Regions from separate parts of the Krasilnikovia cinnamomea genome, predicted to be linked through region 1. Evidence: riboswitches for the same ligand, from Rfam matches in the RefSeq annotation. Region 1 holds a riboswitch; each other region holds the start of a gene.
The links. Region 1 has a riboswitch for cyclic di-AMP ahead of EV385_RS23985 (C40 family peptidase). Riboswitches for the same ligand answer to the same signal wherever they lie in the genome.

Region 2: it holds a riboswitch for cyclic di-AMP, as region 1 does, so the genes downstream of both, EV385_RS03775 (C40 family peptidase) here and EV385_RS23985 (C40 family peptidase) in region 1, are expected to answer to the same signal.
Region 3: it holds a riboswitch for cyclic di-AMP, as region 1 does, so the genes downstream of both, EV385_RS17575 (VldE C-terminal domain-containing protein) here and EV385_RS23985 (C40 family peptidase) in region 1, are expected to answer to the same signal.

Annotation. Positions count from the first base shown of each region.
Region 1 is NZ_SHKY01000001.1:5,235,116-5,245,530, reverse strand. It holds gene EV385_RS24015 (UDP-N-acetylmuramoyl-tripeptide--D-alanyl-D-alanine ligase) at 1-67, opposite strand, end outside; gene EV385_RS24010 (UDP-N-acetylmuramoyl-L-alanyl-D-glutamate--2,6-diaminopimelate ligase) at 64-1,584, opposite strand; gene EV385_RS24005 (penicillin-binding transpeptidase domain-containing protein) at 1,636-4,263, opposite strand; gene ftsL (cell division protein FtsL) at 4,269-5,024, opposite strand; gene rsmH (16S rRNA (cytosine(1402)-N(4))-methyltransferase RsmH) at 5,021-6,079, opposite strand; gene mraZ (division/cell wall cluster transcriptional repressor MraZ) at 6,302-6,733, opposite strand; gene EV385_RS23985 (C40 family peptidase) at 7,192-7,971, opposite strand; cyclic di-AMP (ydaO/yuaA leader) riboswitch at 8,011-8,142, opposite strand; gene EV385_RS23980 (Mur ligase family protein) at 8,641-9,861, shown strand; gene EV385_RS23975 (type 1 glutamine amidotransferase) at 9,851-10,415, shown strand, end outside.
Region 2 is NZ_SHKY01000001.1:862,926-873,340, forward strand. It holds gene EV385_RS03770 (glycoside hydrolase family 3 protein) at 1-759, opposite strand, end outside; gene EV385_RS35585 (hypothetical protein) at 930-1,061, shown strand; gene EV385_RS03775 (C40 family peptidase) at 1,180-1,737, opposite strand; cyclic di-AMP (ydaO/yuaA leader) riboswitch at 1,747-1,908, opposite strand; gene EV385_RS03780 (hypothetical protein) at 2,321-2,824, shown strand; gene EV385_RS03785 (glycosyltransferase) at 2,840-4,018, opposite strand; gene EV385_RS03790 (hypothetical protein) at 4,124-4,897, opposite strand; gene EV385_RS03795 (hypothetical protein) at 4,965-5,165, shown strand; gene EV385_RS03800 (DUF6401 family natural product biosynthesis protein) at 5,239-5,595, shown strand; gene EV385_RS36050 (mechanosensitive ion channel family protein) at 5,693-7,354, opposite strand; gene EV385_RS03810 (cellulose binding domain-containing protein) at 7,463-9,265, opposite strand; gene EV385_RS03815 (ATP-binding SpoIIE family protein phosphatase) at 9,455-10,415, shown strand, end outside.
Region 3 is NZ_SHKY01000001.1:3,880,822-3,891,236, forward strand. It holds gene EV385_RS17555 (hypothetical protein) at 76-1,023, shown strand; gene EV385_RS17560 (ATP-binding protein) at 1,083-1,586, shown strand; gene EV385_RS17565 (beta-phosphoglucomutase family hydrolase) at 1,693-2,433, shown strand; gene EV385_RS17570 (glycoside hydrolase family 65 protein) at 2,486-4,855, shown strand; gene EV385_RS17575 (VldE C-terminal domain-containing protein) at 4,914-5,933, opposite strand; cyclic di-AMP (ydaO/yuaA leader) riboswitch at 5,938-6,072, opposite strand; cyclic di-AMP (ydaO/yuaA leader) riboswitch at 6,367-6,503, shown strand; gene EV385_RS17580 (coiled-coil domain-containing protein) at 6,555-7,544, shown strand; gene EV385_RS17585 (ABC transporter ATP-binding protein) at 7,562-8,338, opposite strand; gene EV385_RS17590 (ABC transporter permease) at 8,331-9,227, opposite strand; gene EV385_RS17595 (TetR/AcrR family transcriptional regulator) at 9,400-10,008, shown strand; gene EV385_RS17600 (hypothetical protein) at 10,198-10,415, shown strand, end outside.

The DNA.
Region 1 (10,415 bases):
CCGGGTCGGCGCCGACCACCCGGCCGCCCGTCACCTCCGCGATCTCGGCGAGGGTCATGGCGATCACGGGGCGCCACCCGTGCCCGCGCGCGCGGTCAGCGCGGCGGCGAGCTCGATCCGGTCGTCGAACGGCAGCACCTCGCCGCCCACCTCCTGGCCTCGCTCATGTCCCTTGCCCAGCACCGCGACGACGTCGCCCGGGCCGGCGTACCGTACCGCCTCGTCGATCGCGGCGCGACGCCCCGCGACCTCAAGGATCTTGGCGTGGGTTCCGGCCCGCTCCGCGCCCTGCCGGACGGCGGCGCGCACCGCGGCCGGGTCCTCGGTGCGCGGGTTGTCGTCCGTCACGACGAGGATGTCCGCGCCGTGGGCGGCCGCGGCACCCATCAGGGGACGCTTGCCGCGGTCGCGGTCCCCGCCCGCGCCGAGCAGGGCGATCAGCCGCCCGCCCCGGGTGGTGGCCAGTTCCCGCAGGGCGGCCAGCGCGGCGACGATGGCGTCCGGCTTGTGCGCGTAGTCGACGACACCGAGCACCTCGCCGGGCGCCTCGACCCGTTCCAGCCGGCCGGGCACGCCCGGGCAGGCCGCGACGCCGCGGGCGGCCACGGCCGGTTCGACGCCGACCGCGGTCAGCGCTGCGATGGCCAGCAGCGCGTTGGCGACGTTGTGCCGGCCGGGCAGCGCCACCCCGCCCGGTACGTCGACGCCCGGGCCGTGCACGGTGAACTCCTGCCCGAACGCCGACTCCCGCACGTCCGTGGCGTACCAGGTGGCGGCGGGATCGCCCGCCGCCGAGTAGCTGATCGTGGCGGGCTTGAACAGCGGCGTGAGGGCCGCGTCGTCGAGGTTGAGCACCTCGGCGCGGCACCGGCCGTCGAACAGCTTCGCCTTCGCCGCGAAGTAGTCGTCGGAGTCGGCGTGGAAGTCCAGATGGTCCTGACCGAAGTTGGTGTACCCGCCGGCCGCGAAGCGGACCCCGCCGACCCGGCCCAGGCTCAGCGCGTGGCTGGACACCTCCATCACCACGGCCGAGACCCCCTGCTGCACCGCCACGGCCAGCAGCGCGTGCAGGTCGGTGGCCTCCGGGGTGGTGCGCTCGCTGTCGATCACCAGGTCGCCGAGGCGGGTCTCCACCGTGCCGATCAGCGCGGTGCCGAGCCCGGCGGCCCGCAGCCCGGACTCCACCAGGTACGCCGTGGAGGTCTTGCCCGCCGTGCCGGTGATCCCGATCACGGTCAGCGCGGCGGTGGGCTCGCCGTAGATCGCGGACGCGGCGGCCCCGAGCACGGCCCGAGGATCATCGGTCACCAGCACGGGAAGGCCCGCGGCGACCGCGGCTGCCCGGCCCGCGTGATCGGTCAGCACGGCCACCGCTCCGGCCGCGGCGGCCGCGGCGACGAACTCGGCGCCGTGCCGGCGCGCGCCCGGCAACGCCGCGTACAGATCACCGGGGCGCACCTCGCCGCTGGCGTGCGTCACCCCGGTCACGGCCGCGTCCGCGCCGGTCAGCGACGCGGGCAGGAGCGCGGCAAGATCGGCCAGCCGGTACGGGGGAAGGCCCTGGGGACGGGGAATGCCGGACACGGCGTCAGACCCTACCCGCTGTCCGGCACCTCGCCACCAACGCCACAGCCACTACGGATAGATCTTGAACTTGGGTGCCTTCGACCCCGACGGCGGCACCCGGTAGTGGGCCAGGGCGAACGACATCATCTTCTGGAACGCGGGGGCGGCCACCTCGCCGCCGGTGCCGTTGGCCACATCCGCGAAGACCCCGATGACGAAGCGGGGATTGTCCGCGGGCGCCATGCCGATGAACGACCCGGCGTTGTGGCTGGTGTAGCGCCCCTCGACCAGCATCTTGCCGGTGCCGGTCTTGCCCGCCACCCGGTAGCCGTCGACCGCCGCCCGGGTGCCGGTGGCGCCCTTGACGTCCACCACGGCCTCCATCATCGTGCGCAGCTGGCGGGCGACCGCCGGGCTGAGCACCCGGCGGGTCTGCGGCGCGTCGGCCGGGGTGACCGCGCCGGTCGTGCCGGAGATGGTGTCCTTGATCAGGTGCGGCTGCACGTACAGGCCGTCGTTGGCGATCGCCGCGTACCCGGCGGCCATCTGGATGAGGGTGGCGTCGACGCTCATGCCGATCGGCACGGAGCCGGAGGCGGAGCCGCTCCACTGCTCCGGTGCCAGCAGCCGCCCGCTGGCCTCGCCGGGTGTGCCCACGCCGGTCGCCTTGCCCAGGCCGAACTTCTGCTGGTACTCGTACAGCTTCTGCTTGCCGAGGCGGTCGGCGATGAGGATCGTGCCAACGTTCGACGAGTACGCCAGCACCCCCGGCACCGTCAGCTTCGTGCCCCGCGGCTGCGGGTGGGTGTCCGGGAAGCGGGCCCCGCCGCGCATCAGGGCCGGCCCGATCGTGATGCTCGACTCCGGGGTGATGACCCCCTCCTGTAACGCCGCACCCAGCGTGAACACCTTGTGCGTGGAGCCGGGGTCGGCCACCACGCTGCTGGCCACGTCGTCGCGGTCGGCCGGCTTGGCGTCGAACGGCTTCGCCGCGTTGTACGCCGGGTAGCTCGCCTGGGCGAGCACCTCGCCGGTCTGCACGTCGAGCACCACGGCGGCGCCGATGGTGGCGTTGACCCGCCGCATGTCGTCGCTGAGGAACCGCTGCACCTCGAACTGCAGGTCCCGGTCGATGGTCAGCTGCAGCGAGGTACCGGGCTGCGCCGGCGTCTCGCGGTGGTAGCCGCCCGGGATCTCCTTGGCCAGCTGCCCCGCGTCCACCCCGGGGTTGCCGCGCTCGAAGACCCGCTCGCCGTCGGTGCCGCTGAGCAGATCGTCGTAGCGGGCCTCGAGTCCCTCCAGGCCGGTGTGGTCCTCGCCGGTGAAGCCGATGAGGTTCGCGGCCAGGTCCGCGCCGGGGACGTCGCGCCGCTCGTCGCGGTCGGAGTTGATGCCGCTCAGCTTCATGGCGTCGATCCGGTCCGCGACGGAGATGTCCACGCCCCGGGCCAGGTACTGGAAGCGCGACCAGCCACCGAACGGGCTCTTCTTGCGCGCCATGAGCTGCATCAGTTTCGACGGGGCGATACCGAGCAGCGGCGAGAGCCGGGCGGCGGCCTCCGCCGGCTTCTTGACCAGCTCCGGGTCGGCGTAGATGTAACGCGCCTCGACGCTGTGCGCCAGCACCGCGCCGGAGCGGTCCAGGATGCTGCCGCGCGGTGCGGGCAGCACGACCTCGGCCAGCCGGTTGTTGCGCTGCTCGAGCAGCTTGTGCGCGTCGGCGGGCGACTCCATCACCTGCATGGTGACCAGCCGGACGCCGATGGTCACGAACAGCGACAGCGCCAGGACCGTGCCCAGCCGCAGCCGCCGGGTGCTGTTGGCCAGCTTCGGCGGCTCCGGCGGCACGGGGGCGACGGGACGCTTGGGCGCGTACCGGGCGGCGTTGGCGGGCCGCCCGCGCGCGGTCCGCCGTGGTGCGGGCGCGACGGGGCGCTCCCGATCGTTGCCGCCGGTACGCCGGGCCGTCGCCCGCTGCCGCTCCCCGCCCGCCGTGCCGCGGCCTCGCGCCGTGCGGCCGTTCGCGGACCGGGGCGCGGCCTCGGCCGGTTCGGCGGCGCGGTCGCGTGGCACCCGCCGGGCGACCGCGTCGTCGCCGCGCCCGCGCTGCCGGCGGCGGGCGCCACCCTCGTCATCGCCCTGCCGGCGGGAGCCACCATCGTCGCGCTGCTCACGCCCGGCCGCAGCATCGGCGCCGGACTCGCGCTGCTTCCGCCGGCGGACCGGGCCGTCGTCACCGCGCGGCTGGCGGCGGGCCAGGCCGTCGTCGCCGCGCTGGCGACGGGCCGGGCCGTCGTCGTTGTGGGGCGGCTGGCGACGGGCCGGGCCGTCGTCGCCGCGCTGGCGACGGGCCGGGCCGTCGTCGTTGTGGGGCGGCTGGCGACGGGCCGGGCCGTCGTCGCCCTCGCGCGGGGGGTGGCGGGGGGAGCCGTCGTCGCCGCGGCGGCGCGGGGTCGGCTGGCCGTCGTCGAGCACCTGGAGGGCGGGCCGGAACGGATCCGTCGTGCGCCCGGTACGGGGGCTGCGGGTGCGCTGGTCGCTCTCCCGGACCGTGCGGCCCCGGGGCGTGTAGGCGCGGGCGTCGCCGATGCCGGTGAAGCCGGGATCGGCCTCGCGCCCCTCCGTCGGCTGGTCACGAGAAGCGCCGCGCCGGGGCTGTGGGCCCCGGCGCGGCGGCTCGTCGGCACGTGGTGGCATCCGGACTACCGCCCGGTGCCCGGCGCGCTGTTCTGCCCGCCACCCTGCGACAGGCCGGTGGCGCCGGTGACGGTCCGCGCCTTCGCCGTGGCGGGGTCGGCGGCCTTGCCCGGCTGCTGGGCGGTGACCGCGGGCTCGCCGTTACCCGGCTTCGGCACCCCGATGATCTTGCCGTCGGGCAGCCGGATGTACGCGGGCGTGTCCGCCTTGACCAGACCGAGACGGCGGGCCGCCGCGTCCAGGTTGCCGGTGCTCTCGTACCCGGCGATCTGGTTCTCCAGCTGCTGCTGGTGTGCGTCCATGCGCGCCTTCTCGTCCTGCAGGCGGCTGATCCGGAACGTGTTCTCGTTGGTCTTGGTGTTGATCACCAGGATGCCGAGCACACCCGCGACCACGAGCGCGACGACCACCACGGCGAACGGCGCACGGGGCGCCCGGATCGGCGCCGGCGGGGCCACCCGCAGCCGCGGCGCGGCCGTGACCTCGGTGGCCCGCACGGGCTGCGCCCGGTCCAGCTTGAGCGCGGCCGTACCCTGCGTCGGCGCCGTGCCCCGGCCGACGTCCTTCGCGCGGGTGGTGGCCGCCTCGGCCCGGGTCGCACCGCGGGTCGTGCCCCGCGCCGGCTGGCGGCGCTCCCCCCGGGCACCGCTGCGGGCACCGTCGATCGCGGTCGCGGGCGTACGACGCTCGGCGCCCGTGCGCTGCGTCCCGATCCGCCCCGCGGTCCGGCCCCCCGACCGCGGCGTCATGCGCTCGCTCATGTTCCCTCCCCCTCCTGCTGTCTGCGCGGGCGCAACCGGCCCAGCCCCCCGTGCGTCGCCGACATCCGGGGCCGTTCGCGGGCGGCACCCGATGCCTGGCTCTGGTCGTCGATCCGTTCCACCGCGCGCAGCTTCACCGACGCGGCGCGCGGGTTCTCCGCCACCTCCGCCTCGGTCGGCGGCTCCGACCCGCGGGTCAGCGACCGCAGCGTCGGTCCCGTTCCGGGCAGTTCGACCGGCAGGTCGATCGGCCCGGTGCTGCGTGTCCGCGCGGCGATGGCGCGTTTGACGATCCGGTCCTCCAACGACTGATACGACATCACCACCAGGCGCCCCTTGGGCGCCAGCAAGTCCAATGCGGCCGGTACGGCCGCCTCCACCGCGGCGAGTTCGCCGTTTACCTCGATCCGGAGCGCTTGAAACGTTCGCTTCGCGGGGTTGCCCCCCGTACGCCGGGCGGCGGCCGGGATGGCGTCCCGGACGAGATCGGCGAGGAACGACGACGAGCTGATCCGGCCTTTGCTCCGCTCCCGCACGATCGCCGAGACGATCCGCGAGGCGAACTTCTCCTCGCCGTACTCCCGCAGGATCCGGACCAGGTCACCGGGCTGGTAGCCGTTCACGACCTCCTCGGCCGTGATGCCACGGCTCTGGTCCATCCGCATGTCCAGCGGAGCGTCCCGCGAGTAGGCGAACCCGCGGTCGGGCTCGTCGAGCTGGAGCGAGGAGACTCCCAGGTCGAACAGGCCACTGTGGAACGTCGGCAGACCGAGGTCCGCCAGCACGTCCGGCAGCTCGTCGTAGACGGCATGGATCAGATGCGTACGGTCGGCGAAGCGGGCCAGCCGGTGGCGGGAGTGCGCGAGCGCCTCCGGGTCGCGGTCCAGTCCGATGAGGACCGCGTGCGGATACCGTTCGAGCACCGCCTCGGCGTGCCCGCCGAGGCCCAGCGTGAAGTCGACGTGGGTGGCCTGTGGACGGTCCAGGGCGGGGGCGAGCAACTCGAGGCACCGCTCGAGCAGCACGGGCACGTGCGTGCCCCGAAGCTCCCCCATGTCGACCCCCATTGCCCTGCTCATTTCCACGTCCACCCGGTCGCCCGGTCGTCTTCCGTACCGCCAGATCCCCATCCGCTCGTGCCCTGACGTGGGCGCGCCCGACCCCGGACACGCGCCTGGCGCCGGGGAAGAGGCGCCAGGAGCGGGAGCGGCTGGAGATCTCGCAGTACGGCGGCAGCGACGTCCGAGCCGCCTGTACGGCCCGCACCCGGTGACGCCCTACAGTCCGCCGGGCAGCACCCCCTCCTCGATGTCGGCGAATTCGTCCTCACTCGCCGAGAGGTACTGCTCCCAGGACTGCTTGTCCCAGATCTCCACCCGGGTGCTCGCCCCGATCACCACGAGCTCGCGGTTGAGTCCCGCGTACTCCCGCAGGTGGGCGGGGATGGTGACCCGCCCCTGTTTGTCGGGCACCTCGTCGTGCGCGCTGGCGAAGAACACCCGGCTGTACGCCCGGGCGGCCTTGTGTGTCACCGGCTGCTCGCGCAGTTGCCCCGCGATCCGCTGGAACTCGGGCATCGGGAAGACGTAGAGACAGCGCTCCTGCCCCTTGGTGATCACGACACCTCCCGCCAGCTCGTCCCGGAACTTGGCCGGGAGGATCAGCCGGCCCTTGTCGTCGAGGCGTGGCGTGTGCGTGCCGAGGAACATCGGCGCCCACCCCCCGCCCCTTGGCGGTTTCGCGGTCCGCCGTTCGCTCGGGCCGGCAAGTCCTCCAGGGAGACGTCCCACCCGGTGTCAATTCACCCGGGGGTGTCCTGTCCACCTGAAGCCGGTCGCTCGTCGGCCCTGCCACTGCGCTCCACTCTACTCCACTTCCCTCCACCCGCAACCGGAATGCCGCGCTTCGCGAGCCCGGTTCGCAGATGAATGCGCACGTCAGAGGCGTGGACGTGTGGTGGAGGGCGGAACAGCCGTTCGGGTGGATCAAGTTTCCGACATGCGGCTCAGTCGGGCATAAAATCCCCCCGAATCAGGCTCTTCGGAGGGTGCGAAACGCCCACTTGCGCCACTCGGGGAGGAAAGTGGAGGGCCGCACACGACAGTGGGGCGTGACCCGAACCGGGTCACGCCCCACTGAATGTCGTGGTGCCAGGGGCACCGCTACCTCACACGGCGATGCGCCGCACGACGTAGTTCTTGCTCCAGATCTTGTGCTTGCCCACCCGCTTGCCAGACCTCGGCGAGTCCCAGATGTAGCCACCGCCGGCGTAAATGCCCGCGTGGTAACCGTGGGAGCCCGACCGGAAGACGATCAAGTCGCCGATCTGCTTGTTCGACTTGTTGATCTTCTTGCCGTACCGCTGCTGGTCGTTGGCCCGGTGCGGCAGCTTCTTGCCGGCCGCCTTGCGGTACACGTACTGGGTGTAGCCCGAGCAGTCGAAGCGCTTGGGACCCGAGGCGCCGAACTTGTACAGCGCGCCCCGGTGCCGCTTGGCCTCGGCCAGGATCTTCGACCCGCTGGCCTTCACGGTGATCCTGACGGCCCGCGTGGTGGTGCTGCGGTAGCTGCCCGCCCCCGTGAACTGGGAACGGAACCAGCTGGTCGTGGACGGAGTGGTGCGGAACGTGGCGGACCCCTGGGAGTTCAGGCGATGGATCGCCAGGGTCTTCCACTTGCCGTTGCGCTTGGCCTGCAGGCGTACCGAGCCCGTGGTCACGGCCTTGCCGGTACGGGGGTCGAGCACCCGCGCCGTCACGGAGACGGCCTGGCCCCACTTGATCGTGCGCTTGTTGACCCTCTCGGTGAGCCTGGGCGTCACCACCGTCTGAGCGGCCCCGTCGGTGACGGGGGTGGTGGTGGCCGCTACGGCCGGCGTGGCGACTAGCTGGCCGGCGCAGAGGCAGAGACCCAGGGACAGGGCGAGGGTGCCGGTGCCGACGGACATGCGGCGGCCCCGGCTCGAACGACGTTCGTGCACGGTAGAGAGTTCCCTCCGGCACGCCTGCGAGGTTAGCTGTCGGGTTCGGGCGGGAAGGTTGCCCGGCCGCCAAGGCGGCTTCACCCCGAGGTCCAGTCCGTCCGCCGAACCGGCGGGCGTACTGAGCGGACCGAAGATGGGTCCCCCGTCCCTGCCCCCCATTGCCTTGTCTGGTCGTGCGGTGCGTGGTCGTGTCGCCCGGGCCGGGGCAGGGCTCGGCGTGACCCGGATCGACACGAGCGGCGAGCGATCGCTCACCGCCAGAGACCTTGGTACCTGAATTCGAAGTTCAACGCTTGATCAAGATCGTTAAGAAAAGATGTTGGCACTTTTGGGCGTGTCCGGTTTGCGGCCACAGCGCGACAAATGCCGCCACACTCCGTGGTGCCCCGCTTACCCAGCGGTGAGGGTTACGGGTGAATCACGACACACAAATATCCCCACGAAGGTCGATCATGGCCCTATGTGGACTCGGCCGTTCGGCGTACGTATCTCCCAAAAGGCGTATCCCGGACGTCGGCCGGGCGACCGAATGGTCGGCCGAAGGACGGAGGGCCGTCACGGTGGGGACTGCCCGTCCGACCACTCGACGTAGTGTCCGGCTCCGGTACCCTCGCTCGCGTGACGGACGGGAAGATGCCCCTGCGGGCCAAGGTCGCGAGCTCGGTCTCGCGCACCGCGGCCGCGCTCTCGCGGGCTGCGGGACGCGGCGACGGCTCGGTGATCGGCGGCTGGATCGGCCTCAAAATCGACCCTGACCTGCTGGCCCACCTCGCTGCAGGCCGGGCCATCGCGCTCGTGTCGGGCACCAACGGCAAGACCACCACCACCCGCCTCGCCGCGGCCGCCCTCGGCGTGCTCGGACCGGTCGCCACCAACTCGTTCGGCGCCAACATGCCCACCGGGCACACCTCCGCGCTGGCCAAGGCCGGCGCCACCCCGTTCGCGGTGCTGGAGGTCGACGAGCACTACCTGGCCCGGGTCATCGAGGAGACCTCACCCCGGGTGATCGCCCTGCTCAACCTCTCCCGCGACCAACTGGACCGGGCCAAGGAGGTGGCGATGATGGCGCAGTTGTGGCGCACCGCGCTCGCCGCCCACCCCGACGCGCACGTGGTCGCCAACGCCGACGATCCCATGGTCGTCTGGGCCGCGATCGGCTCGCCGCACGTCACCTGGTTCAGCGCCGGTCAGCGCTGGCATGACGACTCCTGGGTCTGCCCCGAGTGCGGCTCCGCGATCCACCGCGAGGGCGGCGACTGGTTCTGCACCGGCTGCGGACTGCGCCGCCCGCAGGCCCAGTGGCACGTCGAGGACGACGGCGTGGTGGACCCCAACGGCGACTGGCACCTGGTCAAGCTGCAACTGCCCGGCCACGTCAACCTCGGCAACGCGGCCACCGCGCTGGCCGTGGCCGCCGAGTTCGGGGTACGGCCCATCGAGGCGGCCCCCCGGCTCGCCTCGGTCACCTCCGTCGCCGGCCGCTACGCCCAGGTGGAGCGGGACGGACGCACCGTGCGGCTGCTGCTGGCCAAGAACCCGGCAAGCTGGCTGGAGGCGTTCGACATGGCGCAGGACGCGCCGACGCTGCTGGCCGTCAACGCCCGCGACCCCGACGGCCTCGACACCTCCTGGCTGTACGACGTGGACTTCTCCCCGCTGCGCGGACGGCCCGTGCTGATCACCGGTGACCGTGCGTACGACCTCGCGGTGCGACTGGAAGTGAACGACGTGGCCTTCCGGCACGTTAAGACGTTTGACGAGGCGGTACGGGCGACCCCGCCGGGACGCCTCGAAGTGATCGCGAACTACACCGCGTTCCAGGATGTGCGAGCGGAGTTGGACCGTGTCGACTGAGAGCACGCTGCGGATCGTGTGGATCTACCCCGACCTGCTGTCGACGTACGGCGACCGGGGCAACCTGCTGATCCTCGCCCGCCGAGCCGCCCTGCGCGGCATCGGGGTCGAGACCTACGAGGTCCGCTCGGACCAGCCCATGCCCACCACCGCCGACATCTATCTCATCGGCGGCGGGGAGGACGGCCCGCAGGCCCTCGCGGCGCAGCGGCTCATCGCGGACGGCGGGCTGCACCGCGCGGTCGGCCAGGGCGCCGCGGTGCTGGCCATCTGCGCCGGCTACCAGCTGTTCGGCGAGTCGTTCTTCGCCAAGGGCACCCGGTGTGCCGGGCTCGGCCTGCTCGACATCACCTCGGACCGGGGCGAGACCCGCGCGGTCGGCGAGGTCCGCGGCGACATCGACCCGCGGCTGGGCCTGCCCCCGCTGACCGGCTTCGAGAACCACGGCGGCCGTACGCATCTCGGTCCCGGGGTCGCCCCGCTGGCCCGCGTCACCGCCGGCATCGGCAACGACGGGCGCACCGAGGGCGCGTGGGCCGGGAAGATCCTCGGCA
Region 2 (10,415 bases), 4.4 Mb from region 1:
GATGAGCCCGGTGAAGCCGAGTTCCTCGCGCAGCAGGCCGGTGAGGATGCGCCGGCTCAGCGTCGCGGGCAGCTCCGGATCCCAGGCGGGCACCAGCAGATGCCCGGTCATCACGGCCTGCACCCCGGCGGCGATCGCGGCACGGAACGGCAGCAGCTCACACGCGTCCAGCTCGGCCCGGCTGCGGTCGATCACGGGTACGGCGTGGTGCGAGTCCACATTGGTGTCACCGTGACCCGGGAAGTGCTTGGCACAGGCGGCCACCCCCGCCCGCTGCAGGCCGGTGACGAACGCGGCGCCGTGCCGGGCGACCAGGTGCGCGTCGGATCCGAACGCCCGTACGCCGATCACCGGGTTGTCCGGATTGGAATTGACGTCGGTGTCGGGGGCGTAGTCCACAGTGATGCCCGCGTGGGCGAGGTCGAGCCCGAGGTCGTGGGCGACGACCTCGGTGACCGTGACGTCGTCGATCGCGCCGAGGGCCAGATTGCCCGGACGCGAGCTGCCGTAACGGGATTCGAGCCGGGTGACGTCACCGGCCTCCTCGTCGATCGCCACGATGACGTCCGGCCGTTCCGCGCGCAGTTGCGCGGTGAGCGCGGCGACCTGGGCCGCGGATTCGACGTTGCGGGCGAACAGCGCCACTCCACCGAGGCCCTCGGCGAGGCGGCGGCGCACCCAGTCCGGCGCGGTGGTGCCCACGAAGCCCGGCTGCAGCACGGTGGCGGCGAGTTCCGGCAAGTCCCCTTGTCGCGGCATGAGCCCCGAACCTCCGGTGACGATCGACACGCGCTCCGGTGAGCGCGTCCCCAACTGACAACCGACAACCGTCATGGGCGCGGCGGACGGACCAATGGTCACACCCGGTCCGCGTTCAGTCAACAAACCTTTCTATTGGTACGGTGTCCGCGCCCGTTAGAGTTCTCGGCGTGCAGACCCCCCTCGCGGCAACCTCCGGCGTGGACTGGTCCGAAGTGCATGCCGTCCGGCTGCTCGGCGTCGCCCTCGCCGCGCTCATCCTGATCTGGGCGATTCGCCGCATGTTCGGCGGCAAACGCTGACCCACTCCTGGGCGGCCCACGCAACGGTCAAGGCCACCCCGGTGACCGGGGCGGCCTTGACCGCGACAGCCGCCGAGGCGGCCAAATTGACTTCACCGCCGAGGCGGCCGAACCCGGGTCAGACGCCGATCCGGCCGTACCTGACCCTGCCGGGCTCGAAGATCGCCGCGAGCTTGACCCGGCTGCCGGGCTTCGGGGCGTGCCACACCTTCCCCTGACCGGCGTAGACGGCCACGTGGTAGGCGTGCCCGCCGCGAACCCAGAAGACCAGGTCGCCGGGGCGCCGCTGCGCCTTGGCCAGGCGGCGCACCTGGTGGAACTGGGCGTTCGCGGTGCGGCCCAGCTTCAGCTGCGCCTTGCGGTAGACGTATCCGGCCAGGCCGGAGCAGTCGAAGGCCTTCGGGCCGCCGGCGCCGAGCCGGTAGGGCTTGCCCTTTTGCGCCTTGGCGAACGCGACGATCCGCAGGCCCCGGGCCTTGGCCGCCGCGACGGCGCGCGCCTGAGCCGCGCGGGCCTTGGCGGCCCGCTGAGCCGCGGTCGCGTGCGACCCGGCCGCCCTGGAGTCCGCCGCCGCCGGCGACGGCGCCGCGGCACCCAGGGTGACGGTGGTTACCAGCGCTGCGGCCAGCCCGAACAGAGCGAGGCGACGCAGAACCGGCGGGTGGGAATGAGACATTCAGGCATCCTGATCCTTCAACCCGCGTGCGAGGTTAGCTGTCGGGTTAGGCCTTGAAGTGGCCCGCCACGCTCCGCGTGGCCGCACCCCCAGCCGGTGTCGGGCACCGGCACACTGGGTCCCCCGCTCCTGCCCATCGAAGTCACTGATAGGAGTCAGTCTTCGTTCGCACTCCCGGCGGGCAGGACTCCGCGGCCGGAAGCAGCGACCCCGGGTTCGGGGTGCGCCCTTACCGTCGGCACGGGGGCGAACCGGCTCACCGCCACTGCGGTTGCATGGACCTCGCGACTCACGAACCCGACGCCCGGTCGGGTACCCGGCGGGACACGGCTGGTCCAAGACCCCCGGAAGCGGACGACCCGGGCAGGGGTCTGTGGCGTAGGTCACAGCCGAGCCCGCCGTCCGGCGGTGCCGGGAATCGGGACCCGGGCGGCAGACGATACGGGCCCGGCCGGTCCCCGACATTCGCCGCGGTACCGGATGACGATTCGGTTCGGCGCAGCCCGGGTACGGATCCCGTCCGTTCCGGCAGGCGAGGAGAATGCACTCTCGGTCGCCGACAACCGTGGAAAGGACCACCCGAGTGACGGACCAACCGATGTACGCCAGCCTGGGCTACACCGACGCCGAATGGGGACTGCTGACCGGCCTGCCGCAGTCGGTGCTGACCGCCGCCAGCGCCGCCAGCCTCGACGGGGCCCGCAAGACGCGCGCCGAGAACGCCGCCGGCCTCGACGAGATCGCGGACGCCCGGACCAGCAGCAGCCCGCTCGTCGCGGCGGTCGCCGCCGCCGTGGTGGACCGCGTCGGCGACCCCGAACTCGGCGAGGAACTGCCGGTCCTCGCCCCGGCCGACCCCGCCGGGTACGCCGGGGACGTGCTGGAGCGGGTCGGGCAGGCGGTCACGCTGCTGGCCGCCAAGGCCCCGGCCGAGGACGCCCGGACGTACCGGCACTGGCTCGTGGAGATCGCGGAATCGGTGGTCGGGGCCGCCTCCACCGGAGGTGTGCTCGGCATCGGCGCCGAGACGGTGACCGACAGCGAGCGCCGGTTCCGCGACGAGCTGTCCGCCGCGCTCGCGGACTGATCACGCGCCGGGGCGCTACGCGACCGCCTCGGCGTCGGAGCGGCTCTCCAGCGCCGCGTACACGGCGCCGACCTGGGCCGCCGCCCGCTGCCAGGAGTACGCCTGGCGGGCCCGGTCCAGCGCGGCGGTCGCGTACGCGAACCGGCGCACCGGGTCGATGATCAGCCGGCGCAGCGTGCCCCCCAGCGCCTCGGGGTCGGCGGCTGGCACGAGATCACCGGTCAGGCCGTCCACCACGGTCTCCGGCAGCGCGCCGGACGCGACGCCCACCACGGGCACGCCGCACGCCATCGCCTCCAGCGGAGCCGCCTCGTACCGGTCCTGCCCGGGCGCGACGACGAACACGTCCGCCGAGCGGTACCAGGCCGGCAGGTCCGCCGAGGTGACGGCACCGACCAGGCGGACCCGGTCGGCGACCTGGCAGCGCACCGCGAGCTCGCGCAGCCGGGCGGCCTGCGGGTCGTCGGGCAGCCCGGCCGCGGGCGGGCCGCCGATCAGCACGAACTCCGCTCCCGGCACGGCCCGCATGGCCCGGACCACGGCGCCGTAGCCCGTACCGTCGGCCAGCCGCCCGACGGCCAGGATGCGGGGGCGGCGCGGGTCGCGCTCCGCCACCGGGCCGTCCGGGTTGAACCGCCGGCTGTCCACCCCGGCCGGGACGAAGGTGATCCGCGGGCGCGGCACCCCCCGGTCCACCAGTTCGCCTACCTCCTGCTGGCTGCGGGCGAGCACCCGATCGACGGCGCGGCCGAGCGCCCGCTCGTAGCCGGCCCGCGACGGGCCGTTGCCGCCCGGCTCGGCGGGGCCCGCGCCCAGCTCGTGGAACGACTGCACCACGGGTACGCCGATCCGGCGGGCCGCGGTCACCGCGGCGAGACCGCCCGTCCAGAAGTGCGCGTGCACCACGGCCGGCGCCCAGTCCCCGTCCCGCCAGGAGCGGCCCAGCCACCGCGCGAACTCACCCAGGCACGGCAGCCGCTCCTGGACGGGAAGCACCCGCGCCGGACCGGCGGGAACCCGTACCACCGGGACACCGCCCGGGGCCCGCACCACGTCGGGCGCGGCGGGGTCGTCGCGCCGGGTGTGGATCCGTACGTCGTGGCCGAGCTCCGCCAGCGCCTCGGCCAGCTCCAGGACGTGCCGGCCGCCGGCGCCCAGGGAACCGGTGTTCTCCGAGATCATCGCGACGCGCATGGGTCCTCCTCCAGCAGAGCAGCCTCCGGGAGGACGACCGGAGGAAGGCCGTGACACTCGGTGCGATGTGCCCCGGCCAGCTCGGGATAAACCCGACCCGGCCCATCAGAACGTGCGGAGTTTCAGGGCGGTGGCGGGTGCGCGAAGTTCCATGGCGTACCGGTCCGGAACGCGCGGCCAGGCGGCCGGAGCCAGCACCGACCCGGCGGGCACGGCGTCCCGCGCCGCCCACGGAGTCGTGACCGACCCGGCGCCGCCGCGCAGCCGCACCCGGACCGGGCTGGCGGCGGGTGCCCGTACGGTGATCGTCGCGGCCGGGCCGGTGACCGTGACCGGCACGGTGCCGCGCGGGCGGGGCAGCCGCACCTCGATCAGCCCGGCGGCGCCCACGTCCAGCCGCCGGATCCGCCCGTGGCTCAGGTCGAGGTGCTGCTCCCCCGCCCCCGCCGGAAGCCGCAGGTCCCAGCTGACCGTACGGTTCAGCGCGATCCCGACCGCGTCCGCGCCGTCGCCGCCGGTGGGCCGCAGGGCCAGGCGAAGCCGGCCGTCCATGCCCGTGACCCGCGGGGCCAGGCCCGACCCGGCCGGGGTGCTGATCCGGTAGAGCAGCCCAGGCAGGTCCGCCAGGCGCACGTCGACCCGGGAGGCCGCGTCCCCGACGACCAGCGACGCCCCACCGCGCCCGCGCAGCGGCGCCTCGACGACGTGGCCCGCCCCGGTTCCCGTGGGTACGGCGGTTCCCGTGGAGCTCCCGGCGGGTCCGGCGTGCTCGGCGGGTCCGGCGTGCTCGGCCGCGCCGGTGCACGCGGCCGCCGGAAGCACGGCCAGCAGAGCGGACAACAGCGCGGCCGGGCGGCGGCGGCTCAGCTCGCGGAACACGATCGGACAACGCGGAATCGGCCGAACGGGTGACGGCGTTTCGCCCGCATCGCGGCAGACTTGCCGGGTGCAGTCCGCAGGCTTCCTTTCCGACCGCCAGCGCCGGTTCGCGTGGCTCGGCTTCGTGCTGGCCGCGTTCCAGGCTCCGCTCGCGGCGAAGTTCACCGACGACGCGTCCTGGCTGTTCGCGCTGGTCGTGGCGCTCGTGGTTGCCACCGTGATCCTCGCCGACGACGTCCAACGGCGCCGCCCGGAACCAGCCGAATAGTCATCGCGGTTCAACCGATCTGCACCGGTCGGGAGAACCTATGGCTACCCGTGGCTTCCTACCGTCTCTTTCCATGACTGGCCTGTTCGGCGGCCACGCCGCCCGCGCTGCACTGCGCTCCGCCCATGCCTGCCTCGACGCCGTACACGCGTCGGTGGGAGTTTCCGGTTTCGCCGCGGCCGCGGAGTCCCCCGGCCTGCTGGCAGCCGTGGACCAGCACTCCGCCGGGATCCGGGAGAGCCTGTCCGCGGACAGCCGCCCGCTGACGGCCGTGGTCCTCGCCGCGTACGCCGAAGGCGTCCGGGAGGCCGCGTACAAGCACGGCTGGCGCGCGCCGGCCGACGGGATCGACTGGGAGGTGCAGGACTGGGTGCTGGTGCGCCTGCTGGCCGTGTGCACACTCGCCCGGAGCCTGCCCCCGCGCCGCTGACCCGCGAGGCGGAAACACCGATCAGGCCGTACCGATCATGGGCCGGTGCCGGAATCTCCGGCACCGGCCTTCGTCCGTCCGCTACCTCGTCGTCCGCTCAGCTGCGCTTGCGGGGGCGGGCGCGGCGGGTGGTGGCGGGTGGGTGCTCCGGCCCGGCCGCGTCGGCGTCCGGTCCGGTGGGCGGGAGAACCTGGGTGTCGGCCGCCGCGTCGGCGTCACCGACCGCGATCGGCTCGGTCACGTCCGGCCCCGTCGCGGTCTCGGTCGCTACGGGAATCGGCTGGGTGTCATCCGCCGGGATCGGCTGGGTGTCGTCGCTGACGCGGAGCGGCTGGGTGTCATCGGCGGCGCGGAGCGGCTGGGTGTCATCGGCGGCGCGGAACGGCTGGATGTCGCCTGGTGGCTGCGGCTGGGTGCCGCCGGGTGGTGCGAGCCCGCCCGGACCGGCGCCGGGAACCGCGGACAGGTCGGTGGTCGCCTCGTCGTCGTCGCGGCCGAACCCGGGCACGAAGTCCGGCCGGTCGTCCTCGGTATCGGCCCGGCCGCCGGAACGGCGCCCCGAACCGCCCCGGTTCTGTCCAGCGGCCGCCGCGCGGCGTTCACGCTGGCGGGCCGCCTCGGCCTCGGCCTCCGCCCGGACCGCGTCGGCCGCCGCGAGGCGGGCCTGCTCCGCGCGCCGGGCCTCGTCGGCCGCGCGTTCCCCCGCGACCCGCTGCTGCTCGCGGGCCTCCTCCGCTTTCCGGGCCTCCTCGGCTTTGCGGGCCCGATCCGCGGCCCGCTGAATCTCCTGCGCCCGGCGGGCCTGCTCCGCCTCACGCGCCTCCTCGGCCTTGCGGGCCTCCTCGGCCTTGCGGGCCTCCTCGGCCTTGCGGGCCTCTTCCGCCTTGCGCGCCTCTTCCGCCTTGCGCGCCTCTTCCACCCTGCGGGCCTCCTCGGCCTTGCGCGCCTCTTCCGCCAGCCGAGCTTCCTCCGCCAGGCGGGCCTCCTCCGCCTTGCGGGCCTCTTCCGCCAGCCGAGCTTCCTCCGCCAGGCGGGCCTGCTCGGCCGCCTCCCGGGCGCGCTCGTCGGCGTACGACCGCGCGTGCTCGCGGATCGCCGCGGACTCCGCGCCAGCCCGCTCGAGCCACTCCTCCCAGCGCTTCTGCATCGGCCGTACCAGGCCACCGCCGACGCCGACGACGAGGATGCCCGCGATCGTGGCGAGAACCGCGATGAGTAGCGGCTGGGTCACCGACGTGGCGATGTGGACCTGATCCAGGGCCGCGATGACCCCCAGCGTGATGATCAGTACGGAGGCGATCCGGGCCAGCAGCCGGCCGTAGCTCAGGCCGCCGAGCGCGCTCGCGATCAGGTCGTGCGCGGCCCCGGCGATAGCGGAGGCCACCACGACGATCACGATGGCCACGAACGCCCGGGGCAGCCAGGCGATGAGCACGGTGAGCAGATCACTGACCGGGTTCGGACCCCACAGTCCGAACGCGAGCTGCAGGGCGAACAGCAACACCGCGTAGAAGGCGATCTTGGCGCACAGGTCGCTGGCGTCGATGTTGCTCCCCCGCAGCGCCCGGCGTACCGCGCCGCGTTCCACGGCCCGGTCGAAGCCCATCCGCTGCAGGGCCTTGGCCACGAGGGTGCGGGCCAGCCGGGCGACGACGTACCCGATGGCCAGGATCGCGATGAACGCCAGCGCCGTCGGCACGAACAACAGCACCGAGCGCCACATGTCGCTCAACCCCCGGCTCAGGTCGTCGCCATTCATCCGCGCCCCCTAGCTGCCGCAACCGGCCGGCGACCTGCCGGCACACTGACGACATTAGGTCGGTCGCGCGGAGCCCGCCGAGTGCAGCGCGGCTGTTCGCCCGTCCGGTCAGGCGCAGGGGTCACCGTTGATCGCGCAGTTCAGCGGCTCGGCGGTGAGCACACCCTGCACCCGGAAGGTGAAGGTGACCGATCCGCCCGCGGGAATGGTCGCGTCACCCGGCGGCGTGAAGGTGACTTTCTCACCGTCCTGGGTGACGGCGACGGCCGCGTCAGCGTCGACCGCGTTGCCGCCGGGGATCTTCAGGGTGACCCGCCACTGCCCGGCGGCCCGGTCCCGGGGGTTGGTGACCCGCACCGTGCCCGCGTAGTCGGTGATGCCGTCCGGTCCCGTGTCGGACGTGTGCGTGAACGTCGCGGTGAGCGGTGCAAGCGCGGTCGGCGTGGGGCTGGCCGTCGCCGACGACGAGGCACTGCCGGTCGGCTTCGGGGTGGGGGTGCCGCTGCCCGGCGTGGCGGCGCCGGGCAGGGCCGTACCCGGTCCACCCGGCGTGCCGGTGGGCGAACTGCCCCCGGCGGGGCCGGTGCGGCGGGACGCGGAAGGTGTGGCGGTGGGGCTCACGGTGGTGGGCTTGGGGGACTCGCTCGGCAGGGCCGGGCTGGCGTCCGCGCCGGAGTCCGCCGGGTCCAGCGGCGCGTCGTCCGAGGGCAGGACCGAGGTGGTCGCGGCGGGTGCGGCCGCGCGCGACGGCGCGGCGGGACCGCGCAGCGCCGCGTAGCAGAGGCCGGTGCCGAGCAGGACCGCCGTGGCGGCGGCGCCGAGCACGAGGCGGCGCCGCCGCGCGCCGCGCGGCGTCTCCGTCTCGGGCAGGCGGTGCCCCGCCGCCGCGCCGTGGCGCTCGGCCGGCGGGCCGCCGCGGCGGTTGTCGGCGGTGACCGTGAGTTCCCGATCGTCGCCGTCCGGGGCGGTGCGGTGCGCCGCCCAGTCATCCTCGGCCGGGGCGTCGGCGGGCGCCACCCAGCCGTCAGCGGTCCGCGAGTCCCACCCGGGGGCCGGCGGCACCACGGCCGAGGCCTGCCAGCGGTCCGCCGCCGCCCAGCCGGTCGCCTGCTCCTGCGCGCCCCAGCCGGTCGCCTGCTCCTGCGCGCCCCAAGTGGCGCCCTGCTCCTGCGCGCCCCAACCGGCCTGTTCCTCAGCACCCCAGCCAGCGGCCTGATCTTCCCGGCCCCAGCCGGTTGCCTGCTGCTCCTGGTTCCAATCCGACGCCTGCTGCTCCTGGCGCGAATCGGTCTCCTGCCGCTGGCGCCAATCGGCCCCGTACTGCTCCTGGCGCCAATCGGTTCCGTACTGCTCCTGGCGCCAATCGGTTCCGTACTGCTCCTGGCGCCAATCGGCCGCCTCGTGCTGGGGGAACCAAACGGACGCGGCGTCGGCCTGGTTTCCGCCGGTGCCGTACGTTCCGGCCCCGTACGGGGATTGGGCGGGCCCGGCCGACGGCCCGTCGGGCCGCCAGGCGAAACCGCCGGTCCCGCCGCTGAGCAGAGATCCTCCGGCGCGCCGGTTGTCGCCCGCGTCGTGGGGCGGATGCTCCGGCACCGCGAAGCGGCCGCGCGGCTGTTCCTGCTCCGTGCCCGGCTCGGGCAGCGCCCAGGCGTCCCGGAAGAGGGCCGCCTGGCCGGAAACCGGCCGCCCCGCCCCCTCCGGTGCGTGCCCCCCGCCCGGCTGCGCGGACGGCGCGGCGGCGGACCGGCCCGGCGGCTCCTCATCGCGCGGGGCGAGATCGGCGAGGGCCGCGTACGGGTCGGTCGGCTCGGGGTCGGGCTCGGCCGCGGGCTGAGTGTCGAACTGCTGCAGCTCGGCGACGTACCCCATCACACCGCGGCTCGGCCGGGGCTGGCTGGGAAAAGTCACGCCGGGACTATAGGACCTGGGAAATGGAGAACACCAAGGTCAATTGGGGTACGACGAGACTACCCAGCGTCAGGTCGTGGGCGATAACGTCACATGTGACGCAGGGCACTCCAGGTGGCACTCGCAAGTTTCGGACGGTCGGATGGTGCCCACATCGTCCAAAAGGTTGAGTGGGGATAGGCTTTCTACATGACTGGCTCGGGAGGCGGGGACCCTTCCACGATCACCGCGCTGCCGACCCAGGCGGGCGCGGCGGCCCAGGGCGACCCGGACTGCGCCCGGCTGGTGCACGAGTTCCCGTGGGAAACGACCCCGCTGGGGCCCATGGCGGAGTGGGACCCGCAGGTCCGGGCGGCCGTGGACGTGGTGCTCGCCGCCACGGTGCCGATGGCCCTCACGCTCGGCGACGACTTCCGGCTGATCTACAACGACGCCCACGCCGGCGCGCTCGGCGACCGGCATCCCGGCGCGCTCGGTCGCCCGGTCGCCGAGGTCTCCGCCGAGCTGTGGCAGGTGACGGCGGCCGAGACCACCCAGGTGACCCGGCGCCTGCAGAGCCTGAGCGAGCTGACGGCCCAGCTGGCCGGCGCCCTGACCATCGACGACGTGGCCCGGGTCGTGCTCGCGTTCGCGACGGCCTCGTTCGACGTGGACCACTGTGCCTTCGTGGTAGACGACGGCCCGGCCTGGCGATCCGTTCGCCGAATCCGCGGTGAGATGCTCGACGAGGCCGACGAGCGGCTGCCCCCGCTGTGGAAGCGGGTCGGCCCCGAATCCGGCTCGCCGCTGGTGGCGGCCGCGCAGAGCGGCCGGAGCGCGTTCACCGCCGAGGGCACACCGCTGCGCGACGTCGCGACCGACCGGCACGAGCAACGCCTCCGGTCGCTGGCCGTGCTGCCGTTGCGGGCCATGTCGGTACGCGGGGCCCTCTCGCTGGGCTACCGCAGCGCCCATGCCTGGCCGCCCGCGGATCGGGCACTGCTCACGGCGGCGGTGGAGCTGGTCGCGCAGGCTGCCGAGCGGGCCCGCCGGTTCGAGGCCCAGCACGGCACGGCCCAGTTGCTGCAGCGCAGCATGCTCCCCGAGCACCTGCCCGAGCTCGACCGCTTCCGCATCGCGGCCCGCTACGACGTGGGGGTGGACGGCAACG
Region 3 (10,415 bases), 1.4 Mb from region 1:
TCTTGACACCATGGTCTAGCCTCACCCGCACGTCGATGCGATGGCGTATCGACGTCACTTCCGTGAGGGGTCAGCATGGCTAATTCGTCCGGGTTGTTGGTGATCGAACGCATCCTGCGGGACCGCCAGGGCATCTGGCAGCAGGTGGTGGAGGACCGGGGGCTCACCCGCCTGACCGGTCAGATGCTGATCAGTACGGTGATCGCGCTCGCCTGCTACGGCGCCGTGCTGGGCTCGTTCCACAGTGTGCTGATGGCGTTGACCTCGGCGCTGAAGCTGCCGCTGCTGTTCCTGGTCACGCTGGCCATCTGCCTGCCCACGCTGTACCTCTTCAACCTCGTCTTCGGCGCCCGGCTGTCGGTACGGCAGTCGCTGTCGCTGGTGATGGTGGCGCTGACCGTCACCGCCATGCTGGCCCTCGCGTTCGCGCCGATCAGCCTGTTCTTCCTCATCACCGCGCCGGACTACGGCTTCTTCAAGCTGCTCAACGTGGCGATCCTGGCGCTGTCGGCGCTGGTCGGGCTGCGCTTCCTGACCGGCGGCATGAAGGTGCTCAACGAGCACGGCCTGCTGGCCCCCCGCTCGGCGCAGGCCGCGCCCGCCGTCCCGCCCGTCCCGCCCGCCCCGCCCGCCGTCCCGCCCGCCGACCCGGCCGGTGCCGACCCGGCCGCGCCCGCCCAGGCCGCCGCGCCGGTGACCGTGCCCGCCAACGGCAACGGCAACGGCGGCACCGCCACGCTGACCCAGACCGTCCCCGCGCAGGCCCCGGTGCAGGTGCCGCCGGGTTACCAACTCGTCCCGCAGCCGCTCGGACGCCCGCTGCCCCGTCCCCAGGCCGCGGCCACGCCGCCGAGCATGGCGCTGCTGTACGTCTGGATCCTGCTGTTCGGTTTCGTCGGCACCCAGCTGGCCTGGACGCTGCGGCCGTTCTTCGGCAGCCCCGGCATGAAGTTCAGCCTCTACCGGGACATCGACGGCAACTTCTACGCGGAGATCTTCCGGACCATCTCGCACCTCTTCTGAGGCCCCCGGTCGGATTGTCGCCTGCCGTGCCGGCGTCGCAGCGCGTAGGCTGCTCGCTGGTGGAGGAGAGAAGTGGCTCGTGCGCGAGCCAGGAGACGCTGCGTCCGGCTGCCGGCAGGCAGGATCCGGACGCGGGTACGGCTGCGTCGCCCACCTCCGCGGGGCCGGTGCTGCTCGACCGCACGTTCGGCCGCGACGACATCACCACGGTCCGGCACGAGGTGACCGACCGCCTCACGGCGGCCGGTTTCGCGGGTGACCGCCTGCACGGCTTCGTGCTGGCGGTCAACGAGGTGATCACCAACGTCGTGCTGCACGCCGGCGGTCACGGACGCATCGTCGTCTGGGTGACCGCCGGCTCGGCGTGGTGCACCGTGACCGACTCCGGGCCGGGCATTCCGGAGCGCTTCCTCGGCCGTCCCGGTGTGCCGGAGGCGTTCGAGGTCGGCGGGCGGGGCATCTGGCTGGCACACCAGTTGTGCGACGAGGTCACGGTCGCCACCGGCCCGATCGGCACCACCATCGGGCTGCGGATCTGCCTGGGTCCAGCTCACCGGCCCTGAGTGGAGCAACGAAACCCCACCGCGGACTTAACAGAGCGGAATCGCCGGGGAAATGTGAGCGGGCCTTTCCGCCGCGAAGTGCGGGCGGCGCGACTACATTGGGCCAGTGCTCGGACTTCCACCTCATGTCACCGCCTGCCTGTTCGACCTTGACGGCGTTCTGACCCAGACCGCGCTGGTACACAACGCCGCCTGGAAGCAGACCTTCGACGCGTTCCTGCGCGACTGGTCCGCCGACCACGGGCAGGAATTCGTACCGTTCGACGAGGGCACCGACTACCACCGTTACGTCGACGGGCGGCAGCGTGCCGACGGCGTGCGTACATTTCTCGCCTCCCGGGGTATCACTCTTCCCGAGGGCACTCCCGACGACGGTCCCGACGCAGCGACCGTCAACGGTCTCGGCAACCGCAAGAACCTGCTGGTCCTGCAGAAGATCAAAGAGGGGGCGGTGCAGGTCTACCCCGGCTCGGTGGACTACCTGAACGCCGCGAGGTCGGCCGGCCTGCGCCGCGCCGTCGTCTCGGCCAGCGCCAACTGCAAGGACGTGCTGGAGGCCGCCGGCATCGCCGACCTCCTGGAGGCGCGCGTGGACGGCGTCACCGCCCGCGAGCACCAGCTGCCCGGCAAGCCCGCCCCGGACACCTTCCAGTACGCCGCAAAGCTGCTTGACACGCCACCCGAACATTGCGCAGTGTTCGAGGATGCCCAGGCCGGGGTTGCGGCCGGGCGCGCGGGCGGCTTCGGCATCGTCGTCGGAGTCGACCGGGTGGGCCAGGCCCAGGCGCTGCTCGACCACGGCGCCGACATCGTCGTACAAGATCTTTCCGAGCTGCTCACGCGATAGCAGTCTCGACAGATTCACAGACTCTCTCCTTCGCATTACGAGAGGCACTACCGTGATCCGTGAACGGGCCTATCCCGTCGACCCTTGGCACATCCGGGAGACGCGACTGGACCTGGACCTGCTGGCCCAGTCCGAGTCGGTCTTCGCGCTGTCCAACGGCCACATCGGGATACGCGGGAATCTCGAGGAGGGCGAGCCGCACGGCCTGCCCGGCACGTACCTGAACTCGTTCTACGAGCTGCGGCCGCTGCCGTACGCCGAGGCGGGGTACGGCTTCCCCGAGTCCGGCCAGACGATGATCAACGTGACGAACGCCAAGCTGATGCGGCTGCTCGTCGACGACGAACCCCTCGACGTCCGGTACGGCGACCTGCGCTCCCACGAGCGCGTCCTCGACCTGCGCGCCGGGACCCTGGAACGCACCGCCGAATGGGTGTCGCCCTCCGGGCAGGCGATCCGGATCCGCACCGTCCGGCTGGTCTCCTTCACCCAGCGCGCCGTCGTCGCGTTCCTGTACGAGGTCGAGCCGCTGCACGCCTCGGCCCGGCTGATCCTGCAGTCGGAGCTGGTCGCCAACGAGCAGCTGCCGCCCATGAGCAAGGACCCGCGGGTCGCCGCGGTGCTGGATCACCCGCTGCAGGCCGAGGAGATGCTGGAGCAGCGCACCGGCGGCCTGCTGGTGCACCGCACGAAGGCCAGCGATCTGCGGATGGCCGCGGCGATGGAGCACCTCGTGGAGGCGCCCGGCCGGCACGCGGTCACCACCGAGGGCCACCCGGACTGGCTGCGCACCACGGTGGCCTGCAAGCTCGAACCGGGCCAGCGGCTGCGCGTGGTCAAGCTCGCCGCGTACGGGTGGTCCAGCAACCGCTCGCTGCCCGCCGTCCGCGACCAGGTCGGCGCCGCGCTGGCCAGTGCCCGGCTGGACGGCTGGGACGGCCTGGTCGAGGCCCAGCGCGAATACCTGGACCAGTTCTGGGACCACTCCGACGTCAAGGTCGAGGGCGACCCGGAGGTGCAGCAGGCGGTGCGCTTCGGGCTGTTCCACACGCTGCAGGCCGGTGCCCGCGCCGAGCAGCGGCCGATCGGCTCGAAAGGTCTGACCGGCCCGGGGTACGACGGGCACACGTTCTGGGACGCCGAGACGTTCGTGCTGCCCGCGCTGACCTACACCCAGCCCTCCGCGGCGGCCGACGTGCTGCGCTGGCGGCACTCGACCCTGGACCTGGCCCGGGAGCGGGCGCAGACCCTGGGGCTGCAGGGCGCCGCGTTCCCGTGGCGCACGATCCGCGGCCAGGAGTGCTCGGCGTACTGGCCCGCGGGCACGGCCGGGTTCCACATCGGGGCGGACATCGCCGACGCGGTGCGCCGGTACGTGCAGGCCACCGGCGACCTCGACTTCGAGCGCGAGATCGGGCTGGAGCTGCTGGTCGAGACGGCCCGGTTGTGGCGCTCGCTGGGCCACCACGACCGGCACGGCCGGTTCCACATCGACGGGGTCACCGGGCCGGACGAGTACACGGCCGTGGTCGACGACAACGTCTACACCAACCTGATGGCGCAGCAGAACATGTTCGCCGCCGCCGACGCCTGCCAGCGGCACCCGGAGGTGGCCCGCAGGCTGGGGGTGGACGAGGAGGAGTCGGCGTCGTGGCGGGACGCGGCCGCCTCCGTGCACATCCCGTACGACCGGGAGCTGGGGGTGCACCAGCAATCGGAGGGCTTCACCCGGCTACAGGAGTGGGACTTCGAGAACACCCCGCCGGAGGCGTACCCGCTGCTGCTGAACTACCCGTACTTCGACCTGTACCGCAAGCAGGTGATCAAGCAGGCGGATCTGGTCATGGCGATGTACGTGCGCGGCGACGCGTTCACCCCGGAGGAGAAGGCCCGCAACTTCGCGTACTACGAGGCCCGGACCGTCCGCGACTCGTCGCTGTCGGCCTGCATCCAGGCGGTCCTGGCCGCCGAGGTGGGGCACCTGGAGCTGGCCCACGACTATCTCGGCGAGGCCGCCCTGATGGACCTGCACGACCTGCACCGCAACGCCCGCGACGGGGTGCACGTGGCGTCCCTGGCGGGGTCGTGGATCGCGCTGGTCGCCGGGCTGGGCGGGATGCGGGACTTCAACGGTCAGCTGTCGTTCGCGCCCCGGCTGCCGAGCCGGATCAACCGGCTCGACTTCTCGCTGCTCTGGCACGGCAAGCGGCTGCGGGTCGACGTGACGCCGGAGGAGGTGACGTACTCGCTGCGCAACGGCGGCGGGGCGGCCCGGCTGGAGCTGGTGCACCACGGCAAGGAGATCGAGGTGACGCAGGTCAAGCCGGTTACCGTACCGATCCCGGAGGCGCCGCCGATCGGCGCCGCGCCGCGCCAGCCCGCGGGCCGCGCGCCGGTGCGCCGGGTCGGCGCCGGCGGCTGAGCCGAGCATGCGAACGGCCCCCGTCCGCCGGACGGGGGCCGTTTCGTGTGCTGGTGCCTCAGAGCAACGACACGTGTACGTGGTCGGTGTGCGCGCTCGGCCCGTGGTACGACTTCCAGCCGGTCGCCGGGAACCAGATCTGTTTGAACCAGATCACGTAGTAGATCCCGAGCCGGTCGGCGTTGCGGACCAGGAAGGCCATGAGGTTGTTGCCGTACTCCCTCATGTCCTTGTTGTGCGCGACCGAGAACCCGCTCTTCTGCAGCGACCAGTCGCAGGCGCGGCCCTTCGGGTGCTCGAACGGCCCGCCGTTGCGGTGACAACCGACGAAGCGGTTGAAGCCGGCCTTGCGCACCTCTTTGTAGAGGTGATTGGTACGCGGTGTGACGCAGCCGCCTGCGGGCGAGGGGTCGTTGACCGTGCAGCCCTCGGGGGAGAAGCCGCCGTCGGAGTTGCGCGGGGCGGGCGCGGCGATCGGTGACTTGGCCACCACGAAGCCGCCCGTGAGGCTCTTGCCGCCGACCAGGGCGAGCGCCTTGTCGGCGGTCTCCTTCTGCTTCTTCATCGCGGCGAGGTTCTGCTGCTGTTCCTTGATCTCGGCGTCCAGCCGGGCCTTGGTCCGGGTGACCTCGTCGATCGCGGTGTTCAGCTCGTGCAGCTTCTCGTCGTTGATCGAGTTGATCTCTTCGAGCGAGATGGCCTTCCTGAGGAAGGTGTCCGAGCTGTCCGCGTTGAGCAGATAGCTCATGGCCGACAGGTTCCCGGTGCGGTACTGCTGCCCGGCGACCGCGCCGACCTCGGGGATCAGCCGGTCGCGCTTGGCCTCCGCGTTGCGCACGTCGATGGCGAGCGCCAGCTGGGTCTTCGTCGACTTCGCGACGGCTGCCTTGGCGGCGACGAAGCGCCGGTTGGTCGACTCCATCACGTCGCTGAGCATCGGGCTGTCCTTGCCCTCGTCGGGCACGGCGCTGCCGCTGCCGGGCTCCGCGCTGGCCGGGGCGGCCGGCGCGACGAGCATCGCCAACGCGACGAGCGGTGCCAGGGCCACGGTCAGCCACCGGCGGTGTCTAGCCGTCATTCTGTTCCTTCCACGTGACCACCGACCGGGTTAGCTGACGGGTTCGGGACGGAAGCGATCCCTACCGCGCGGTGGCGCGGATTCACCCCACAAACGTGGTTCCCCGGCTCGCCCGAGGGCGATTAGGTGGTGGCCTGCCGGCACCTTGGGGGTGGTGCCTTCCTGGCAGTGACCGGCGGCCAGCTTACCTGACGAATCAAGGGGTCGACCGGTGCCAAATGCGTTACCAGCCAACAACTTTCCGTGATACACGCAAGGAAGACGCCGCTTCCGTGGCCGTAACGCGGGTCAATGTGAATCGTTGCATTTCTCTCACCGCATTGACGCATTGTCAGCACCTGGTAACCGACCGTGCGACCCCTGTCGATTCTCGCGATGCTCTGTATTCTTCGACACGGTCTCCGTTTCATAACGACGCCAGGAAAGGCGTCGGCGGAAACCGCCGCCTAATCGCCCGAGGGCGAGCCGGGGAACCACGTACGTGGGGTGAATCCGCGCCACCCGCGCGGTAGGGGCCACTTCCGTCCCGAACCCGTCAGCTAACCCGGTCGGCGGCCGACGGAAGGAAGGCACGTGCGGCACACCCCTGCCCGACGGCTGTGGGCCACGCTCCTCGCCCTCATGGTCGTCGCCGCCGGATCGGTCCTCGCCGGTTCGGCTCCCGCCTCCGCGGCCCCCCGGCCGCTGGCCGCTCCGGGCGACACCGGCGACGACGGCGAGGGCGGCAGTAAGTCACTCATCGACGCACTCGAATCGGCGTCGCGCGGCTTCACCGACGCCAAGGACGCCCTGACCCGGTCCCGGGCGCGCCAGCGGGAACTGGCCGCCACGCTGCAGCGGCTCGACGCCGAGCTCGGCCCGAAGCAGGCCGCGCTGGACGAGATCGTGCAGCAGAGCTACCGGACCGGGCGGCTCGGGCCGATGGCGGCCCTGCTCACCGCGTCGGACTCGGACACCCTGCTGGACAGGGCCGACACCCTGAGCTCGGTCGCGATCCGGCAGGACGCGGCGATGCGCGACCTCAAGCAGACCCGGGACGGCCAGGCTAAGGCCAAGCTCGCGATCGACGCCACGATCCGCGACCAGCAGAAGCAGCTCAACGTCATGGCCCGCCGCAAGGCGCAGGCGGAGGCGGCACTCAAGGCCGCCGGTGGCGGCCAGGACGTCGCGGGACCGAGCGGCGGCGGCAACACCACCAAGTCCGCCACGGCTCCCCGCAACCTGGGCACCGGCTGCACCGTGGACGACCCCACGACCACCGGCTGCATCACGCCCCGCCTGCAGTTCGCCATGCAGCAGGCGAAGGGGGCCGGATTCACGCGCTTCGTCAAGTGCTTCCGGCACCAGAACTCCGGGGAGCATCCCAAGGGGCGGGCGTGTGACTTCGCGGCCGACAAGGGCACCTTCGGCGGGGTGGCCTCCGGCGCCAGCCGTACGTACGGGGACCGGCTGGCGAACTACTTCATCGGCAACGCCGACCGGATCGGCGTGCTGTACGTCATCTGGTTCCGCCGGATCTGGCTGCCCAGCAGCGGCTGGAAGTCGTACTCCCGGGGCAACGGGGACCCGTCGAGCGACCACACCAACCACGTGCACCTGTCGGTGCGCTGACCGGGGGAGGGCGGGGCCTACTTCCGCATGTAGGCCTCGTACTCCTTCATCACGTCCTCGGTCGGGCCGTCCGCGCGGATGACGCCGGACTCCAGCCAGATCGAGCGCTCGCAGGTGTCCCGGATCGACTGCTCGCTGTGGCTCACCAGGAACACCGTCCCGGCCTCCTCGCGCAGGTCCCGGACCCGCTGCTCGCTGCGGCGGCGGAACTTGGCGTCGCCGGTGGCCAGCGCCTCGTCGATCAGCAGCACGTCGTGCTTCTTGGCCGCCGCGATGGCGAAGCGCAGCCGGGCCGACATGCCGGACGAGTACGTCTTCATCGGCAGGGAGCTGAAGTCGCCGCGCTCGTTGATGCCGGAGAACTCGATGATGTCGGCGGTCTTCTCCTTCACCTCGGCGGGGCTCATGCCCATCGCGAGGCAGCCCAGCACGACGTTGCGCTCGCCGGGCAGGTCGTTCATCAGGGCGGCGTTCACGCCGAGCAGCGAGGGCTGCCCGGAGGCGTAGATCGTGCCCCGGTCGACGGGCAGCAGCCCGGCGATCGCCCGCAGCAGGGTGGACTTGCCGGAGCCGTTGCTGCCGATGAGCCCGATCGCCTCACCCTTGTACGCGACGAAGCTCACGCCCTTGACCGCGTGCACCTCGCGGACCGCACCGGACTTCTGTCCCGTGACGATGCGCTTGAAGCTGGCCACCGGGCTGTTCGCGCCCGCGGCCGCGGAGCCGTACACCCGGTAGACGACGTGGGCGTCGTCGGCGATGACGGTCGGTACCCGGTCGGTTGTCTCAGCCACGGCCGTACCCCTTCTCGCCGCGCCAGAAGTAGATGAATCCGCCGACGCCGACGATCAGCGCCCAGACGATGGATTGGATCCACAGCCGGGTGGGCGAGCCCGCGAGCGGGACGTCCTCCATGAGCGCGTGCCGCATCAGCTCGATGTAGACCAGCATCGGGTTGGCCTCGACCAGGCGCAGCGCCCAGCCGTCCAGCCGCCGCTCGAACAGCTCCACGGAGTAGATCACGGCGGAGCTGTACATCCAGATCCGCATGATGAACGGGACCAGCTGTTTGATGTCTGTGATCTTGGAGCCGAGCCGGGCGCTCAGCATGGCGAGGCCGGTGTTGAAGATCGTCTGCAGCAGCAGGGCGGGCACGATCAGCAGCCACTCGACGGTGAGTGGCTCGCCCGTGATCAGCACGATGCTCATGAGCACGGCCATGGAGGCGGCCAGGTTGCGCGCTTCGACCATCACGACGGCCAGCGGGAGGCTGGCGCGGGGGAAGTGCAGCGCCCTGATCAGGCCGAGATTGTTCGTGACCGCCACGACACCGCTCTGCACCACCGACTGGGTGAAGCCGAAGACGAACACGCCGGTGCAGAGGTAGGCGATGAAATTGTCCATGTCCTTGGTGCCGGACAGGATGACGCCGAAGATCAGGTAGTACACCGCCGCGTTGAACAGCGGCGTCAGGACCTGCCAGAACATCCCCAGCCGGGTGTTGCCCAGCGACGAGGAGACCTTGGCGTTGGCGTACGCCCCGATGAAGTGCCGGTAGGCCCACAGCTGCCGCAGGTACGCGGGCAGGCTGGGCAGGGCACCGGCGGCGCTCAGGCCGTGCCGCTTGGCCAGCTCCTTCATAGGCAGACCGGTGTCGTTGCCGGCGACCGCCGTCTGGACCATGGGGTGGCGCTCCGATCTCGTCGGCCGGGCGGAGTTGCCGGGCCTCGGGGGTTTGCGCGTGAACACACTAGCGAGGTGCTGCCGATGAAACGGTATCGTATCGACGTGAAGCCGACGGTAGCCCAGCAAACGGCGGAACGCAACCGTAGCGTCGTTGCGCTATATTGCCTCCGTGGCGACCGGGAAACGAGCACCCGCCGGAGCGGCGGTCCTGCGCGGGGACATCACCGTGGCGATCCGCAACGCCGTGATGAAAGAGCTGGCCGAGGTGGGTTACGGCCGCCTCTCCATCGAGGCTGTCGCGCGCCGGGCCGGGGTCGGCAAGACCGCGATCTACCGCAGGTGGGGCAACAAGCTCGAGATGGTACTTGAGATCGTCTCGGATGTGGCCGAGCGGGCCGTGCCACTTCCGGACACCGGCACCTTCGCCGGTGACCTCCGGCTGCTTCTCATGATCGCCAGCAAGGCGCTGCAGCACCGGATGGCCTCGCAGATCATCCCCGACCTGATGGCCGAGGCCGCGCGCAACCCGCAGATCGCCGAGACGCTGCAGCGGGCGCTGCACACCCACCAGCACGCGGTCGGCGACAAACTGGTCGGCCAGGCGATCGCCCGCGGGGAACTGCCCGCCGACGCCGACCCCGACGTGGCCGTCGACCTCATCCTCGGCCCGCTCTACTGGCGCGTCGCGGTGGCCCGGACCCCGATCGACGACGACTACCTGGAGAAGCTGGCCGTCGCGGTCACCCATGCGCTGCGGGGTGGTCGCTCGGCGGGCTGAGCCGGTACATGGCTGGCGGTGTCCTCTCGGGGTTGCCGTCGCCGGGCAGATCGGTCCGCCCGGCGACCTGCTGAGCCTTTCCCTCTCCGGTGGCGCGGGTAACCCCCGGGACGGACATCCGGCCCTCAGCCGGTCCGCGTGCCAGCCGATCAGTGCGGTAATCGGGCCGCGCTGACCGGAGGAGCACGGATGCGGGGAAAGCTGCTGGCGGCACTGCTCGTGCCGCTCACCCTGGGCGGGTGCGGGGTGCTCGGGCTCACGGCGGCGACGCCGTCACCGACCGCCACGACCCCCGCGCCGGGATCCGGCGACAGCTGGATCGTCGTGGCCAGCGGCTCGGCGACCCCGAGCCCGGCCGTGACGTACCCCTCCCGGGCGACCACGCTGCCGCCCGTCGCGTACCCGTC